One region of the Aeribacillus composti genome, then DNA from elsewhere that is predicted to be linked to it. Evidence: predicted binding sites of a transcription regulator. Region 1 holds the regulator's gene; the other holds the start of a gene.
The links. The regulator NrdR, encoded in region 1, represses ribonucleotide reductase genes. The targets are predictions, from matches to a motif close to AACACNATATATNGTGTT.
Positions count from the first base shown of each region.

Region 2: RI196_RS12520 (vitamin B12-dependent ribonucleotide reductase) is a predicted target of NrdR. The motif match lies at 5,115-5,132, and genes of this name have one in related genera.

Region 1 covers NZ_CP134501.1:2,822,521-2,831,682, forward strand. The annotation lists ribosomal protein L20 leader region at 34-164, opposite strand; gene RI196_RS13760 (H-type small acid-soluble spore protein) at 344-523, shown strand; gene coaW (type II pantothenate kinase) at 544-1,347, opposite strand; gene thrS (threonine--tRNA ligase) at 1,403-3,334, opposite strand; T-box leader at 3,385-3,617, opposite strand; gene ytxC (putative sporulation protein YtxC) at 3,686-4,513, opposite strand; gene dnaI (primosomal protein DnaI) at 4,600-5,535, opposite strand; gene RI196_RS13785 (replication initiation and membrane attachment family protein) at 5,554-6,948, opposite strand; gene nrdR (transcriptional regulator NrdR) at 6,994-7,455, opposite strand; gene speD (adenosylmethionine decarboxylase) at 7,888-8,268, opposite strand; gene RI196_RS13800 (glyceraldehyde-3-phosphate dehydrogenase) at 8,530-9,162, opposite strand, start outside.
Region 2 covers NZ_CP134501.1:2,572,686-2,581,847, reverse strand. The annotation lists gene gcvT (glycine cleavage system aminomethyltransferase GcvT) at 1-622, shown strand, start outside; gene gcvPA (aminomethyl-transferring glycine dehydrogenase subunit GcvPA) at 641-1,984, shown strand; gene gcvPB (aminomethyl-transferring glycine dehydrogenase subunit GcvPB) at 1,975-3,435, shown strand; gene RI196_RS12530 (rhodanese-like domain-containing protein) at 3,476-3,850, opposite strand; gene lipM (octanoyltransferase LipM) at 4,044-4,880, shown strand; gene RI196_RS12520 (vitamin B12-dependent ribonucleotide reductase) at 5,204-7,765, shown strand; gene ltrA (group II intron reverse transcriptase/maturase) at 8,353-9,162, shown strand, end outside.

The DNA of each region.
Region 1 (9,162 bases):
TTCGCCTTGACAGAGCTTATACATTCGTTTATGCAAATAAAAAACGCGTAGACGCACACTGCACCCACACGTTGAATACACGAACTTTTTGTCCAATGTATAAACCTGTCAACAGCAACGATGTGCGTCAATCAGGTGAGAAGCGGGTGCTTCTGCTTGTTCTCCTTGACTATAATATTCTATCATGGCAAAGCAGCTTTGTCAAAACAACATTTCTTCAAAAACGATACCATTTTAAACTATTCAAACAGAAAATGCAAGAGACTATTTGAATGAACATACATAAATCGGAATGGAGTGGACATGATAATCAATATATCATATAACTATTGGAGTGATCGAAATGGATGCAAACCGCGTAAAACAAATTTTATCCTCGCCGGCTGATATTGAAGTTCTCTATAACGGAGCTTCCGTTTGGATTGATCAGCTAAATGAAGATGGAAAAACAGCAACCGTTCATGTAAGAGGTCCGTTTAAAGAACGTACGGTTGTAAATATTTCTGAGCTTGAAGAAAAATAATTCCTCCATTGTTTTAAACTTTATTGATATAAAATAGCTCCCAATGCTCCGGTAAAAGAACCGTTTGATAAAAATATGCTTTGCAGACCTGTCATGGAATCAAAGCTTTGGATGATTTGTTGTAATGGAGGGTTTTGCGAAATTGCAGCTCCAACATAGACACACGTGTCCACTTGATGAAGCTCGGCACATTGCTTTGCCAAAAGAACGATCGTTTCACCAATCAATTGAAATAACGCTGCAGCAGCATCTTTTTTCCGTGCTCTCGATAAATCCGGATTGCCAAAATTAGCAGCGGTTAAATCTCCTAAAATTGGAGGAGCCTCTTCTCCATACAAATCTTTTACCAACAAATCAACATGGCTTCGATCACCTTTTTTCGCCAAATCAACGATTTGATAAAAATTGCTCTCCTGCAAAATGAGCCGGCTTAAACCGGAAATAACACCGCCGCCGATACCGCTACCAAGCAGACGCTCATAACGCTCGCCCTTCATAAGGAAAAAAGATGTTCCCGTTCCGATGCTGACGATTAAAAAATCGCTCTTTGGCTCCTTTCCTTCTTTTACTAAAAGCTCTCTTGTTCCTATACAAACTGAATCAAATTCTGGAATAAAGGTCACATCAGCTCCGGTCAATTTTTCTTTTACTTTTGCAGCTCTGCCTCCTGTTATTCTATAGCGGGCAGCCGGCTTCAATCTCTTCATCCAAGAAAGAGCTTGATCCATTTCATCAATTGGAAACCATTTATACCGATATCGCCCATGTTCAACATAAGCAATTTTTAATAAACTTCCCCCTGCATCAATTCCTACTATTTCCATCCGTACACCCCTCGCTTATGTTTCAAAAAAAGGAAATCAGCAAACGCCGATTTCCTTATTTTCTCCCTTCTTTTCCAACAGATACAGCAAATGTCTCCAGCGGCATGGATTCTGATTTTTGTTCTCCATACTTTCTGACATTGACCGTCTCATTTTCTGCTTCTTGATCACCGACAACGACCATGTACGGGATTTTTTGCATTTGTGCCTCACGAATTTTATAGCCGATTTTTTCATCCCGAATATCGACTTCAACACGCAAGCCTTCTTGCTGAAGACGCTGTTCTACTGTTTTGGCATAATCAAGATGCACTTCCGGCGAAACAGGGATGACTTTCACTTGCACAGGTGCAAGCCAAGTTGGGAAGGCGCCTTTATATTCCTCAATTAAGAAGGCAACAAACCGTTCCATCGTTGAAACAACTCCGCGGTGAATAACAACTGGCCGATGATGTTTGCCGTCTTCGCCAACATATGTTAAATCAAGCCGTTCCGGAAGGAGAAAATCTAGCTGAACAGTCGATAATGTTTCATCTTTTCCTAAAGCCGTCCGCACTTGTACATCCAATTTCGGTCCGTAAAATGCCGCTTCACCTTCCGCTTCATAATAATCCAGCCCGAGTTCGTCCATTGCGGCTTTCAGCATCGACTGGGCCTTTTCCCACATTTCATCATCATCATAATATTTTTCTTTATCCTCAGGATCGCGGTAAGATAATCGGAACGAATAATCTTTTATACCAAAATCCTCGTATACCTCTTCAATAAGGCGGACAACTCGGATGAATTCGTCTTTAATTTGATCCGGCCGCACGAAAATATGCGCATCGTTCAACGTCATCCCGCGAACACGCTGCAGCCCTGTCAATGCCCCTGACATTTCGTATCTGTGCATTGTTCCAAGTTCTGCAATGCGGATCGGCAATTCCCGATAGCTGTGAATTTCATTTTTGTAAATCATCATATGATGCGGGCAGTTCATCGGACGCAATACAAGCTCTTCGTTATCCATCTTCATTGGCGGAAACATATCATCTTGATAATGGTCCCAATGGCCGGAAGCTTTATAAAGATCGACGCTGCCGAGAACAGGTGTGTATACATGCTGGTATCCGAGTTTAATTTCTTTATCAACAATATAGCGTTCGATAATCCGGCGGATAGTTGCACCTTTTGGCAGCCAAAGCGGCAAGCCTTGTCCAACCTTTTGAGAAGTGGTAAACAGGTTTAATTCTTTTCCAAGCTTGCGATGATCCCGCTCTTTCGCTTCTTCAAGCATGCGGAGATGTTCTTTAAGCTCTTCTTTTGTAAAAAATGCTGTACCGTATATGCGTTGAAGCATTTTGTTTTTGCTGTCTCCACGCCAGTAGGCGCCGGCTACGCTGAGCAATTTAAATTCCTTTATTTTTCCGGTAGAAGGAACGTGGACTCCTCGGCATAGATCGAAAAATTCTCCTTGCTCATATATGGAAATGATTTCGCCTTCCGGAATATCATCGATAAGCTCAAGCTTTAAATGGTCGCCGATTTCCTCATACATTTTTTTTGCTTCATCGCGGCTTACTTCTTTACGAATAACCGGCAAATTTTCGCCGACAATTTTTTTCATTTCTTTTTCGATTTTAGGCAAATCTTCGTGAGAGATCGCTTCATCCATATCGATATCATAATAAAAACCGTTTTCAATGACGGGCCCAACTCCCAATTTTACATTTGGGTAAAGCCGTTTAATCGCTTGCGCCATTAAATGTGCTGTACTATGTCGTAAAATTTCTAACGCTTCTTTTGTATCAGGCGTCAAAATTTCAATATGGCCGTCTTGTTCAATCGGGGTTTTTAAGTCAATAAGCTTTCCATTTATTTTACCTGCAATGGCTTTTTTCTTTAATCCAGGGCTGATGGATGCAGCGATTTCTTCCGTTGTTGTTCCGTACGGAAATTCTTTTACAGAACCGTCTGGAAAAGTAATTTTAATGGCTTCTTTCATCTTCTTTCCTCCTTTGTTTTTTCTTGCAAAAATAAACACCCGTCCCTAAAAGAAGGGACGAGTGTTGTATGTAAAACCCGTGGTTCCACCCTAGTTCCCGCTCAAAACTTTGAGCGGCTCATTTTGATAACGGAGCAATCCGCCAGCTATTACTTGGCAAAAGCCGTTCACAGCTGAAGTTTAGAGGTGGTAAGAGCATTACACGAGTTAGGAAGGTTTCAGCCTGTGCCTTCCCTCTCTTTGAACTGTGATAATACTCCCGTGTCCTCATCATAACCTTTTCGTGATGAATGATTTCAACCGTATTATAGACTGATTCGCCACCAAAAATCAAGGAGTACTGAAAGAAACTTATCGTTTTTGAAAGCTAGCCCTTGAAAAAAATCGAACCCGTTCCTGAAAGATGTTTTGGATCGTTTGAATCATTGCTTCCTCCTGTTGATCGGAGTATATATAAATTTCTAAAGGAGCAATGGATACAAGCGGGGCCAGCAAATGGGAATCAATATACATCGGGTGGCGATAAATAAATTCCCGATCAATCCACTTTTTCAATTCCAGCTCTTTTATTTCGATGAACTTTTCATTAAACACTTGAAAGGAAGTATCATGCAAAATATGAATCGTTGATAATTTCGGTTTTTTATTGAGAACATATTCCCGCAAGCTTTGAATAAAATTTTGGTATTCCTGCTCCATTTTATACTCTTCAATGGAGAGACCGACATATTCCGAAAGTCTTGATAAATAATCAGACAAGCGGAATTGAATAAATGATTCTATAGAAAAAGATTGGTTTGGCCGAAGGAAATTCGTTAAAGCAGAAATAATTAAGTTTTCTCTCGGCTCAAAATGTTTGATCATTGGAATTTCCGCCCGCTCTCCTTCCAAGATCGATTGAGCAATATGTAAAATTTGCTGTTTTTCATCTTCATCCTCAAAATAAAATTGTTTTTCAATTATAAAAAGAAGGAGACGGGGCTCTTTCACATTTAGAAAAAAGTCAACAAATGATGGTACGAGCACATCAGATATAAATGTTTCCCAATCATCTGTTTCACATGTTAATACTGTGCCGTTCAGCAAGGCTGCTTGGAAATCAAAGTTTTCCTTCTCTGTATTAAGCAATTGATGCAGATAAGAAGCTTCTTTTTCCGTTTGAAAAGTTATTTCCAGCAAAAAAAGATCCCCCCCTTTATATAGCAAGTCCTGTTTCTATATATATGGGGGGATGGCATTATTTAGAAGTGTTTGCTGTCCAGCGGTTATTCTTGTCTGCGATTTTTTCCTTTCAATTCCACGGGAATGGCCAAAAAACGAATCCTTTCCATAATTCTTTTTGCCTTTAGCTGTTCTATTTCGCCTTTTTGTGAATAAGTCAGGTGGTGTTCCAATTCGCTAAAATTAAAGTTGGATGTAAAAAAGGTCGGTAAATTTTCAAGCATGCGGAATTGGAGAATCGAGCCTAAAATGTCGTCTCTCATCCAGCTCGACATCGATTCAGCACCAATATCATCAAGCATTAATACCGGAATTTTTTTTACCGCATCAATCTTTTCATTCAGTGAATGATCTTGAAGAGCGCTTTTTAACTCCCTGACAAACTCCGGAACATATACAAGCATGGAAGGAACGCCTTTTTCCGCCAGCTCATTCGCGATCGCTCCAAGAATAAATGTCTTTCCCACGCCGAAGGAACCGTATAAATACAATCCTTTTAACCGATCATTCTGACCGTATTGCTCAACAAAATCTTGCACGAGAGACACTGCCTTCAGACGGTTCGGTTCGTTTAAATCAATATCCTCAAGGTGTGCATTGAGGATTTCCTTTGGTACATACATGCATTTAATGAGCGATTCTTGTTTTTTTCGAGCATCATATGCTTCTTTTCTCGGGCATTTATCATATTTCAGGTCGATTGTTTTTCTTTCAATAATTAATGTAGGGTGATATCCTTTTAAAATATTTTTGCACTCATCTAAATTTCGGCATTCACGGCAAAACTTGCTCTGCGTTACAAATTCATACAGTTTGCCTAAGCTGCGGTCAATCATATGTTCATCGATTTGATTTTTATGCTTTTCTAAAAATAACCTGACATCTTTGTCCGATTTTATTTGCTGTTTCAAGTTCAAATACGTTTCCCGAAACCCTTTGCTGTTCATGAATTGTTTTAAATGATTTTGCAGGGATTCCATCTTCCTCCCTCCTTTCACCTAGTCCTTCTGTTTATTTTTATATTTTTTAATCCGCTCCTGCAGCTTTTGTTTTTCTTTTTCAAACGCTTCCGGATCGATGTTTTCTACCTGTTGATTTTCGTTTTCCAAAAGCCATGAAGGGAGTTTTTCTTTTCGAACGATTTTTTTGCTGTCAGTCTTCTTATCCTTTGTTTCCGCCCAGGTTAAATATTTCTTATGTTCTTTTTTCGCCACATCCACTGCATCCTTCACAGTTTTAATTCCTAATCGAGCCCAGTGGCTGGCAATTTTCTCAACATACGCTCTTGACAATCTCATATTTGTTTTTAGCAGGACATAATAAATTAAAACATTGACAACTCCGGGAAGCAGCTTTTGCTGAAACATGACATCTTCAATAATTTTCAAATCCGCTGCGGACGGTTCAATCCCGCCTGAAATATCTTTTAGAAACTGTCTTGGAGAGATGGATTCAAGCTGTCGAATTAATTCCTTATCTTTTGACTGTTCAATTTCTTCGTCTTTCACCCGCTGATTCAAAGGCTGAAGCCTATCAACAAGCTCTGGAAGACGGTTACCGTGATTCAGCTTATACCAATCCCTCGCCCATTTTCGCAGCTCGTCTAAATTAATTTGCTCATCATGATCCAAAGAACGGATGACCAGATTTTTCATTTCAATTGGATCAATTCCATAAACATATGCTAATTTCTCAACAGCTTCCTTAACCGCAGGCGTGATCGCTTTTTTGGGCACAATATGCTCTGATAAACCGGCATAAAACAATTGAAAATCAAAGGACTGGTTTTGAATCGAAATCGGTTTCCCAGGCGCATGATCAAAAAGCTCCTGATCGTTTTCCTCAGGTTCCATTGCAATATTGGCTGAAAGCTCAGATGGGTGGATCGATTGGTATACTTCATGAAATGATCTTGTCACATCTTTGGCGTTGCTATCAACCGATTTATCGGAAAAATAGCTTTTCAATCTTTGGTACACCGTTTTTCCAACTCTGTTATATAAATATATGTTCAACATTCCATCATAAAAAAATTGTTTGGGGGAAAGAGGTCGTTGAAGTTCATAAATATATTTTTTCGGTTCGCTTTCATCGACAAGGTATGTTTTTAAAAGACCTATTCCTTCTAATTTCAAACGGTCATGATAAATTTCATTTAATGGGGATTGAGTAACAGCCATTAAAAAATGGTGGGTCGATTCCGTCCCCCAAAGACGGTTTTGTTCAAGCTCGCTCCAAAGCGTCATGTATAAGTTTAACGTTCTTGGCCCGATTAAGGGCTGGTACAGTAATGTAAGAACTTTTCGGTCAAATTCATGAATCAAACTGCTCGTACATTTCACAACGTAGCGATCAACAGGCAGCAGCTCTTTCCAGTGATGATGTCCAATCATTTTTTCAAAACCTTCCCAAATAGCATGTCATAATCTCGCAGCTCTTTATGAACGTTCTTTTTTGATCAGTTCTTTCAATTCCTCAATAAAGACATTTATATCTTTAAATTGCCTGTAAACAGAAGCAAATCGAACGTATGCGACTTCATCAATTTCGGCTAGTCTGTCCATCACCATTTCGCCGATCGTTTCGCTTGATATTTCCGATGTACCTAGATTTCTTAGTTCTTTTTCAATATCATGCGCAGCATCTTCCAATTTTTTTAAAGAAACCGGTCTTTTCTCACAAGCTTTAATCATCCCGCGCAAAACTTTTTCCCTGCTGAACTCTTCTCGTGTTCCTTCCTTTTTCACAACGATGAGCGGAATTTCTTCCACTTTTTCAAACGTTGTGAACCGATATTGACATTCCTCACATTCCCTTCGCCTCCGAATTGATCTCCCTTCATCGACTGGACGCGAATCTAAAACACGTGTTCCAAAATGGTGGCAGGAAGGGCATTTCATATCACCAGCTCCAATCTTTTTAACTAAATCAAAAAAGCTCTACCTACATCTTATTAAATAGCATTGGATCAGACAAGAAACTTTCAAGTTCTTGTATTTTTGTTATAGATAATTCGACTGAATGAAATGGATTTCTGTCAGTCCGGTCCAATCAAATGATGTTCGAACCGCCAAACAGTGATGGCAGCCATGCCAATAAAAGCTTTTTTATTTTTGCATCACTACAATGAATGATTTTAAAAACATCAAAGCCTCTTTTTCATAACGGCTTTGCAGGGGGGGGAGAATAACTCGGTACTTTGAGGCCGCAAATAAGATGCCTCTAAATACCATTCAATATGAAATATTATTCTTAATTATAATATAAAAAGAGGTGCAGTAAAAAGCTGACACCTCTTTGCATTTCCATTCAAATTTTATTCTGTTTTCACTTTAAAGTGCTTTTGCTTGACCCTGTTTAATTTGAACAGGACCCATACCGCGAGGAATTTCAATATTTTCGCGCGTTTGAGCACCTAAAGCTTCAGAAATGTAATCCGCTGCAATATTTGGATTTAAATCACCGCAAGTGTACACATCAATGCTAGCATATCCATGCTCTGGAAAACTATGAATTGTTAGGTGTGACTCTGAAATGATCACAACTCCGCTTACACCTTGAGGCGCAAACTTATGAAACGCAACCTCCCGGATTTCAGCACCTGATTTTAATGCTGCATTTACAAACGTTTTTTCAATAAATTCCAAGTCATTCAACTTATCAAAGTCGCATCCCCACAGCTCAGAGATAACGTGACGTCCCATTGTTTCCATAGCCATGGATCCCCCTTTATAAATTTTTATGAATTCTTCGCACTCTGGTATGTTTAACTACCACGGGGGAAAGTTAGTCCAAAGAGGTCCTAACCCTTTAAGTAGCCACATTACCTTGCGTTTAAGAAGTTCACGAAAAATAGTATATATGGTTTGATTTGTTTTTGCAACATACTTTGTCAAAAATTTTGCGCTGAAAAAAGTATCCAAACAAAAAGAAGAAGAGGGTCAATCTTTGTAAAGATCAACCCTCCCATCATTTTATACAGCTGCGGCCAATTTATTCAATTTGCTTGCTACAAGTTTTGCTAAATCCACAACGCGGCAAGAGTAGCCCCATTCATTATCATACCATGCAAGCACTTTTACCTTTCTTGTTCCCATAACCATTGTCGTTAAACCGTCGACAATAGCAGAGTGCGGGTTTGTGTTGTAGTCAACTGATACGAGCGGTTCTGAAGAAAAATCTAATATCCCCTTCAGCTTTCCTTGAGAAGCTTGGATAAACGCTTCATTTACCTCTTCAACGGTCACATCGCGTTTTAGATCTACAACAAAGTCTACGAGGGAGACGTTTGGTGTAGGCACTCTTAATGCAAGACCGTGCAATTTTCCTTTTAATTGCGGTAAAACTAAACCGATCGCTTTTGCTGCACCGGTAGTTGTCGGAATGATTGATTGGGCGCACGCTCGCGCTCTTCTTAAATCTTTATGCGGATTATCAATATTTCTTTGATCGTTCGTATATGCGTGGACAGTAGTCATTAAACCATATTCAATGCCAAACTGTTCATCAAGAACTTTTGCAACAGGCGCTAGACAGTTTGTTGTGCAAGAAGCATTCGAAATAATGACATGGTTGTCAGGATCATATTGTTCTTCGTTTACACCGAT
Region 2 (9,162 bases), 250 kb from region 1:
CTTATCTGAGTTGAAATTTTTTGAATTTATTGAAAGTGCTGAGATCGCAGGTAAAAAAGCGCTCATTGCCCGAACTGGTTATACCGGGGAAGACGGCTTTGAAATCTATTGCCAAAGTGAGGACGCCGTTTATTTATGGGAGAAGATTTTGCAAGCAGGAGATAAAGAAAAAGTTGTTCCATGCGGATTGGGCGCTCGTGATACGTTGCGGCTGGAAGCAGCTTTGCCGTTGTACGGTCAAGATCTTTCGGAAGACATTACTCCGATAGAAGCAGGAGTCGGATTTGCAGTGAAGCTTACGAAAAAAGAGAATTTTATCGGAAAAGATGTATTGCAAATACAAAAAGAACAAGGGGTATCGAGGCTGGCGGTCGGCTTGGAAATGATCGAAAAAGGCATTCCCCGTTCAGGCTATAAATTGTTTTCTGGAAATCAACAAATTGGAGTTGTTACATCAGGGACGCACTCTCCTACTTTGAATAAAAGCATTGGAATCGCTCTCGTCAAGAAAGAATTTTCGGAGATCGGGAATGAAATTGAGGTGGAAGTTCGGACAAAACGATTAAAAGCAAGAGTAGTACCAACTCCATTTTATAAACGACCAACAAAAAATGGAAAATAAAGAAAGGAGAAGCTTTCGATGAAGCATCGCTATTTACCGATGACAGAAACTGATCGAAAAGAGATGTTGGAGGCGATCGGAGTCGAATCGATCGATGACCTGTTTGCCGACATTCCAGAAAGTGTACGGTTTAAAGGAAAATACAACATAAAGGCTGCGAAACCGGAAACCGAGCTGTTTCGCGAGCTATCTCAACTTGCTGCCAAAAATAAAGATGTAAAAACAAACGTTTCCTTTTTAGGAGCTGGAGTGTATGACCATTATATTCCGGCAATTGTCGATCATGTCATTTCCCGATCAGAGTTTTATACGGCTTATACGCCATACCAGCCAGAAATTTCTCAAGGCGAGCTCCAAGCAATATTCGAATTTCAAACAATGATTTGTGAATTGACAGGAATGGATGTCGCCAACTCGTCGATGTACGACGGAGGGACAGCTTTAGCAGAAGCTGCATTATTAGCTGCAGGTCAAACAAAAAAGAAAAAGGTGCTCGTTTCGCAAACGGTGCATCCTGAAACGAGAGATGTGCTAAAAACTTATGCAAAAGGACAAAACGTTGAGGTAGTGGAAATCCCTTACCGAAACGGAGTGACCGATGTAGAGGCATTAAAAGAAATGATGAACGCCGAAGTAGCATCAGTCATTGTACAGCATCCAAATTTTTTCGGCCAACTTGAACCGCTTCACCAAATCGAAGACATCTCCCATTCCGAGAAAAGCTTATTGATCGTTTCAAGCAATCCTCTTGCTTTAGGTGTGCTTTCACCGCCTGGTTCATTTGGTGCGGATATCGTAGTAGGCGATGTTCAACCGTTTGGAATTCCAATGTCTTTTGGCGGTCCAACTTGTGGATATTTCGCCGTAAAAAAAGAGCTGATGAGAAAAATTCCTGGGCGACTCGTCGGTCAAACAGTAGATGAAGAGGGGAAAAGAGGCTTTGTTCTCACTCTGCAGGCAAGGGAGCAGCATATCAGAAGGGATAAAGCTACATCAAACATTTGCTCCAACCAAGCGTTAAATGCTCTTGCCTCTTCTGTTGCCATGACTGCTCTTGGAAAAACAGGTGTAAAAGAAATGGCTTATCAAAATATCCAAAAAGCAAACTATGCGAAAAAGATGTTTGAGAAGAAAGGTTTTTCCATTCCGTTTCAAGGTCCAATGTTTAATGAGTTTGTCGTGAAGCTGTCCAAACCAGTTTCTTTGGCCAATAAAAAGCTGCTCGAAAAGGGAATCATCGGCGGCTACGACCTTGGCAGAACGTATCCGGAACTTGAAAAACATATGCTTGTAGCGGTAACAGAGCTTCGTTCGAAAGAAGAAATCGATTTATTTGTGAACGAGTTGGAGGGATGGCAATGAAGGATCAACCGTTAATTTTTGAAATATCAAAACCGGGACGGATCGGATACAGCTTGCCTGATTTAGACGTACCGGAGGAAAATATTGATCAGCTGATTCCTAGTGACTATTTGCGGACAGAAGATGCCGAGCTGCCGGAAGTATCAGAACTTGACATTATGCGCCATTATACTGCTTTGTCGAAGCGGAACCACGGTGTGGATTCCGGTTTTTATCCGCTTGGTTCCTGTACAATGAAATATAATCCGAAAATAAATGAAAATGTGGCAAGATTAACTGGCTTTTCTTATATTCATCCATTACAGGATGAAGCGACGGTTCAAGGAGCAATGGAATTAATGTATGATTTATCAGAACATTTAAAAGAAATTACAGGTATGGATGCTGTTACATTGCAGCCGTCTGCAGGGGCGCACGGAGAGTGGACGGGGCTCATGATGATTCGCGCCTACCATGAGGCAAATGGAGAAAAACATCGAACACAAGTGATTGTACCTGATTCAGCCCATGGAACAAATCCTGCTTCAGCGACCGTTGCCGGTTTTGAAACTGTCACGGTGCGATCTGATCAAAACGGACTTGTCGACTTAGACGACTTAAAGAGAGTGGTAGGAGAAAATACAGCTGCTCTTATGTTAACAAACCCAAATACGCTCGGTTTGTTTGAAGAGCATATTGTAGAGATGGCGGAGATTGTTCATTCAGTTGGAGGAAAATTGTATTATGACGGAGCGAATTTAAATGCAATTTTAGGCAAAGCGAGACCAGGGGATATGGGCTTTGATGTCGTTCATTTAAATCTTCATAAAACGTTTACAGGCCCCCACGGGGGAGGGGGTCCCGGTTCAGGACCTGTCGGTGTGAAAAAAGAGTTAATTCCTTTTTTGCCGAAGCCTGTGCTTGTCAAGGATGAAAATGGACTTCGTTTCGACGAAGACAGGCCGCAATCGATCGGACGAGTAAAATCGTTTTATGGAAATTTTGGAATCAATGTGCGGGCATACACATACATCCGCTCCATGGGTCCGGACGGTTTAAAGGCGGTCTCTGAAAATGCGGTATTAAATGCGAATTATATGCTGAAAAAATTAGCGCCTTATTACGAAATGCCGTATGACCGCATTTGTAAACACGAATTTGTCTTATCTGCGAAACGGCAAAAGAAGCTCGGTGTCCGTGCGCTTGATATTGCAAAAAGGCTTCTCGATTTCGGGTATCATCCGCCGACAATTTATTTTCCGCTCAATGTTGAAGAATGCATGATGATTGAACCGACTGAAACGGAATCAAAGGAAACATTGGATGCCTTTATCGAAGCGATGATTCAAATTGCTAAAGAAGCGGAGGAAGAACCGGAAATCGTTCAAGAAGCTCCTCATACAACAGTCGTCAAAAGGCTCGATGAAACACTCGCAGCAAGAAATCCGATATTAAAATATGAAAAAAAGTAAGGATTCGCGTTTTGCGAATCCTTATCTTTTATACTTCATTTTATTTCCCTTTTTTAATTTTTCCAGTCCACTTTTTAAAGCCGCCCTTTAAATAATAGAGCTCCTGATAGCCTTTTTTCTTCAGCATTTGTGCGGCTCGCCCGCTTCTTGCACTTGACTGGCAATATAAATAAACCGGTTTGTCTGGGCGGATTTCTTTATAGCGCTGTCTCAATTGGGAAAGGGGAATATTTCTTGCTCCTAAAATGTGGCCACCTTCAAATTCATTCGGCTCCCGCACATCGATGAGCTGCGCTTTCCGATAGCCGGCTTTAAATTCTTCCTCCGTTAATCCTTTCATAATCTTTTTTTGATATAAAAATGTGGCCAAAAAATAAATGATAATAGCTGCAAGAATGAGCAATGACCATTCCACGCTTGTTCGACTCCTTTTTATTTGTTTGAATTTATTTGTTTGAAGTTCATGTGAACATACATACGAATGTTGGACAACATTTATTATATAAAACAAGAATGGAAATGTCATTTCTTTTCGGGCGTTTTATTTAACAATATCCTCTTCATTTGATAGACTAAAAAAGCAAATATAAAATAAAGAGGGTTGCGATATGGGAAAAGAAATATGGAATTATATTGATTCTGGCTTTTCATCCCCTTTTTACAATATGGCTCTTGATGAAGCTTTATTGGACTGGCACAGTGAAGGAAAAATCGCTCCGACGATTCGTTTTTACGGATGGAATCCGCCGACATTATCCATCGGCTATTTTCAAAAGGTTGAAAAAGAAATTGATATGGATGCTGTAAGACGGCACGGCCTTGGCTTTGTACGAAGACCAACAGGCGGAAGGGGCGTGCTGCATGACAAGGAGCTTACATATAGTGTCATCGTATCCGAAGATCATCCGCGAATGCCCAAAACCGTGACAGAGGCTTATCGTGTAATTTCGGAAGGAATTTTACATGGATTTCGCTTGTTAGGCTTAGACGCTCATTTTGCAATTCCAAGAACGGATGAAGAAAAACAGCATTTAAAAAATCCGCGGTCATCTGTATGCTTTGATGCACCGTCTTGGTATGAGCTGGTAGTTGAAGGAAGAAAAGTTGCCGGGAGTGCCCAAACTCGCCAGAAAGGCGTTATCCTGCAGCACGGCTCGATATTGCTAGATTTAGATGAAAAGCTGCTGTTCGACTTGTTTAAATATCCTAATGAGCGAGTCAGGGAAAGATTAGAGAAAAACTTTAAAAATAAAGCGGTGGCGATCAACGACCTTAGAGAAACTCCAGTCACAATGGAAGAGGCATGGAGCGCCTTTAAAAAAGGGTTTGAATACGGGCTTGATATTGAGTTGAGACCGTACCAATTGTCTAGCGAACAAGAAGAGTATGTGAAAAAACTGGCTAAAGAGAAATATGAAACAGAAGAATGGAATTTTAGAAGATGAAGCGGCGAACATGCCGTTTTTTGTATGATCAAAATGAAATGGATCGTTGCTTGTAAATCAAGGTGCCGATGTGTTTTCAAAAACTGCAACTGACAAATTTCTTCAAATACCGCCGGAATGATTCTAAGATCATTAAATTTCTTTTCCTTGCTTCTTTTTTTGGTTAGTTTTACATTTGACATTTTCATAATGTAGCGTATATCATACAATATATAGAGCAAACAAATGTTCTTTAGCACAATATATTGTTATTTTTTCGTTGATAATATCATCTAAATGTGGTAACGTATATCAAGTACGATATTTTTAAGGGAGTTGTGAATATGACAGTGGCGCTGAATGAGAAAATGAAAATTGATGTGGAGAAGCTGAATAAAGATATCAGCCTTTTCCCGCAGGTGCATCCGATTACGGAAGATATGAAAATCACGCACAAAGGTGTTTCGCGCCTTGTAATGCTGGACAGGTATTCATTTAAAGACACTGAAAAAATTACGCTATCTGAAGGCGATTTTGTAGTGCTGACGATCAAGGAAGATCCAAAATTTCCTGCAAGAGGGCTAGGCTACATTAAAGAAATTGATTGGGAAAATAAAAAGGCAAAGGTTCAGGTCGAAGAAGAGTTTCGTCATACTCTTGAAAAGCCTGAAGAACGGGAGACGGGAATCATCGTTCGCTCTTTAGATGTCATCGAAAAACCGCTTGAAATTTTTTATGAACAAATTGCCAAAAGAAATGCAACAGGTCTTGCTGCTGTTGAAAAAACAGAAGAAAAAAGAAAAGAATGGTTTGAAAAATTTTATCAAGAGCTCGTCAATCTGCATTTTATTCCGGCTGGCCGGGTTCTTTACGGCGCAGGAGCAGGAACCGAAGTGACGTATTTTAACTGCTATGTCATGCCCTTTGTAAAAGATTCCCGTGAAGGGATCTCTGAACACCGCAAACAAGTAATGGAAATTATGAGCCGCGGAGGCGGTGTCGGCACGAACGGTTCAACATTGAGACCAAGAAACACATTAGCCCGAGGTGTAAACGGCAAATCATCAGGATCTGTGTCGTGGCTGGATGACATTGCAAAATTAACCCATCTTGTTGAACAAGGTGGCTCACGGCGAGGAGCCCAAATGATTATGCTGGCCGACTGGCATCCTGACATCATTGAATTTATCGTTTCCAAAATGCAAAACCCGCGCATTTTGCGCTACTTAATTGAAAATACAAATGATGAAGGAATTAAGAAGGCGGCTGAAGACAAGCTCAAATTTGTTCCTCTTACACAGCAAGAGCGCGACATGTATCAAGGAATTGTCAACTTTAAAAATGTTCCGGGCAAAGGAGGCTTTTCAGACGCTGTTATTAGAGAGGCGGAATTAAAGCTTCGAGTCGGAGGAACATATACTGTTCATAATCCGGAATTTTTAACAGGCGCTAACATTTCTGTCTGCTTGACGAAAGAGTTTATGGAAGCAGTGGAAGAAGATCGGGAGTATGAGCTTCGCTTCCCAGATGTGGAAAGCTACAATGATGAAGAAATGAAGATTTACAATGAAGAATGGCATAAAGTTGGCGATGTGCGCGAGTGGGAGAAAATGGGGCATCGCGTGCGCGTGTACCGCAAAATTCGCGCAAGAGAGCTTTGGAAGCTGATTAACATTTGTGCAACCTATTCAGCGGAGCCAGGTATTTTCTTCATTGACAATGCCAATGATATGACGAACGCAAGAGCATACGGTCAAAAGGTTGTTGCAACAAATCCGTGCGGTGAACAGCCTCTTGCACCATATTCCGTCTGCAACTTAGCAGCAGTAAACTTGGCGAAGATGGTCGACAAGGAAAAGAAAGCTGTTGACTATGAAAAGCTCAAACGAACTGTGGAAATCGGCGTCAGAATGCAAGATAATGTCATTGATGCTACGCCTTATTTTCTCGAAGAAAACAAAAAGCAAGCGCTGGGTGAACGGCGCATCGGCTTAGGCGTTATGGGTTTGGCGGACTTGCTTATCTACTGCGAAAAAGAATATGGAGCAGAGGACGGCAACAAGCTTGTTGATGAAGTGTTTAAGGTAATTGCAACGACCGCATACCGGGCATCAATAGAACTGGCAAAAGAAAAAGGCAGCTTCCCGTTCCTAGTCGGCGAAACGGAGGAAGAGACGCAAAAATTAAGACAAGCCTTCATTAATACAGGATATATGAAAAAAATGCCGGAAGATATTCGCGAAAACATTTTAAAATATGGTATTCGCAACTCGCATTTGCTGACGGTAGCACCGACAGGATCAACTGGCACTATGGTTGGCGTTTCTACAGGTCTTGAGCCATATTTCTCCTTCTCATACTACCGAAGCGGGCGTCTTGGCAAATTTATTGAAGTAAAAGCGGATATCGTTCAAGAATATTTAAATGAACATCCGGAAGCTGACCCGAATCATTTACCGCATTGGTTTGTGTCAGCGATGGACTTGTCGCCTGAAGCTCATGCCGATGTGCAATGCATCATTCAACGATGGGTCGATTCAAGCCTTTCCAAAACAGTAAATGCACCGAAAGGCTATACAGTTGATCAAGTGCAAAAAGTATATGAGCGCCTATGGAAGGGCGGAGCAAAAGGCGGAACTGTTTATGTAGACGGAAGCCGTGATACCCAAGTCCTGACATTAAAAGCGGAAGAAAATGTATTGAATGACGACATTCCGGAATCGACGAAAGAAAATGAAGGTAAAGTTGTGTTAATGAACACTGTTCAAGATTTGCGCTCAACTGATGTCACATATGGCAACGAAGTTGGCAATACATGTCCTGTTTGCCGGGAAGGAAAGGTTCAAGAAATCGGCGGCTGCAATACTTGTACAAAATGCGGTGCCCAATTGAAATGTGGATTATAATAAAGCGGCAGACTTGTTCTGCTGCTTTATTCTTTGTGCGCCCGGCATGGGTGTAATCTATAGGGTGAAAGTCCCGAGCTGCGAAGGCAGAAGTAGCAGTTAGCTTAACGCAAGGGTGTCTGTGGTGACGCGGAATCTGAAGGAAGCGAGCGGCAAACTTCCGGTCTGAGGAACACGAACTTCATATGAGGCTAGGTATCACTGGGTGAGTTTGCACAACAAAACAAAGCCCTTTCTGCCGAAGGTGATACAAAGTAAATGAAGCAGATGGATGGAAGGAAAGATTACACTCTTACCCGGGGAGGTCTGGCTGGCACGCCAAGTAACCTTGGTAACCTATCTAGTGATAGATAGCTGAACAGTCAGAAGTCAGCAGAAGTCATAGTACTCTTCCAAGCTCGAGATGGAAGAGGAAGGACTGAACAATTAAGGAGAACGAATCGCTAGGCGTTCATCTTCTGTGTGGAAGCAGACAATCCGATAGGACTTACTTGAAGGAGGAAGTGGTGAATCCCACGGGGGACTTCAAGAGGGTGGAGCAGAAGATGGCACAAATAGAAGAATTCGTTCACGTGGAGAGGATATCAATGTTGATGGAAATGATTTTGTCACGGGAAAATCTCCTGGCGGCACTGAAACGAGTCGAACAGAATAAAGGAGGTCACGGAGTAGATGGCATGTCCGTAAAAGACCTACGAAGACACCTCTACGAAAATTGGGACTCCATTCGACAGTCGTTGAGAGAAGGAACCTACAAGCCCTTACCCGTCCGTCGAGTCGAAATCCCGAAACCGAACGGTGGAGTAAGGCTTCTAGGGATCCCTACCGTGACGGATCGTTTCATCCAACAAGCGATTGCCCAAGTGTTGACGAAAATCTTTGATCCGACCTTCTCGAACCATAGCTATGGTTTCCGCCCAGGTAGAAGGGGACATGATGCGGTTAGGGAAGCAAAGGGTTATATCAAAGAAGGATATCGTTGGGTAGTCGATATAGACCTAGAGAAATTCTTTGACAAGGTGAATCACGACAAACTGATGGGGATCTTGGCGAAAACGATCAAAGATCGAATTCTACTGAAGGTAATCCGCCGGTATCTTCAATCAGGCGTGATGATCAATGGAGTGGTAATGGAAACGGACATGGGAACGCCTCAAGGCGGCCCGCTTAGTCCACTTTTATCAAACATCATGCTTCATGAATTGGATAAGGAGCTTGAGAAACGTGGACATAAGTTTGTTCGGTATGCGGATGACTGTAACATCTATGTGAAAACAAAGAAAGCAGGAATTCGTGTCATGAACTCCATTACGAACTTTATAGAGAAGGAGTTAAAGCTCAAGGTAAATAAAGAGAAATCGGCGGTAGACCGTCCTTGGAAACGGAAGTTTCTCGGT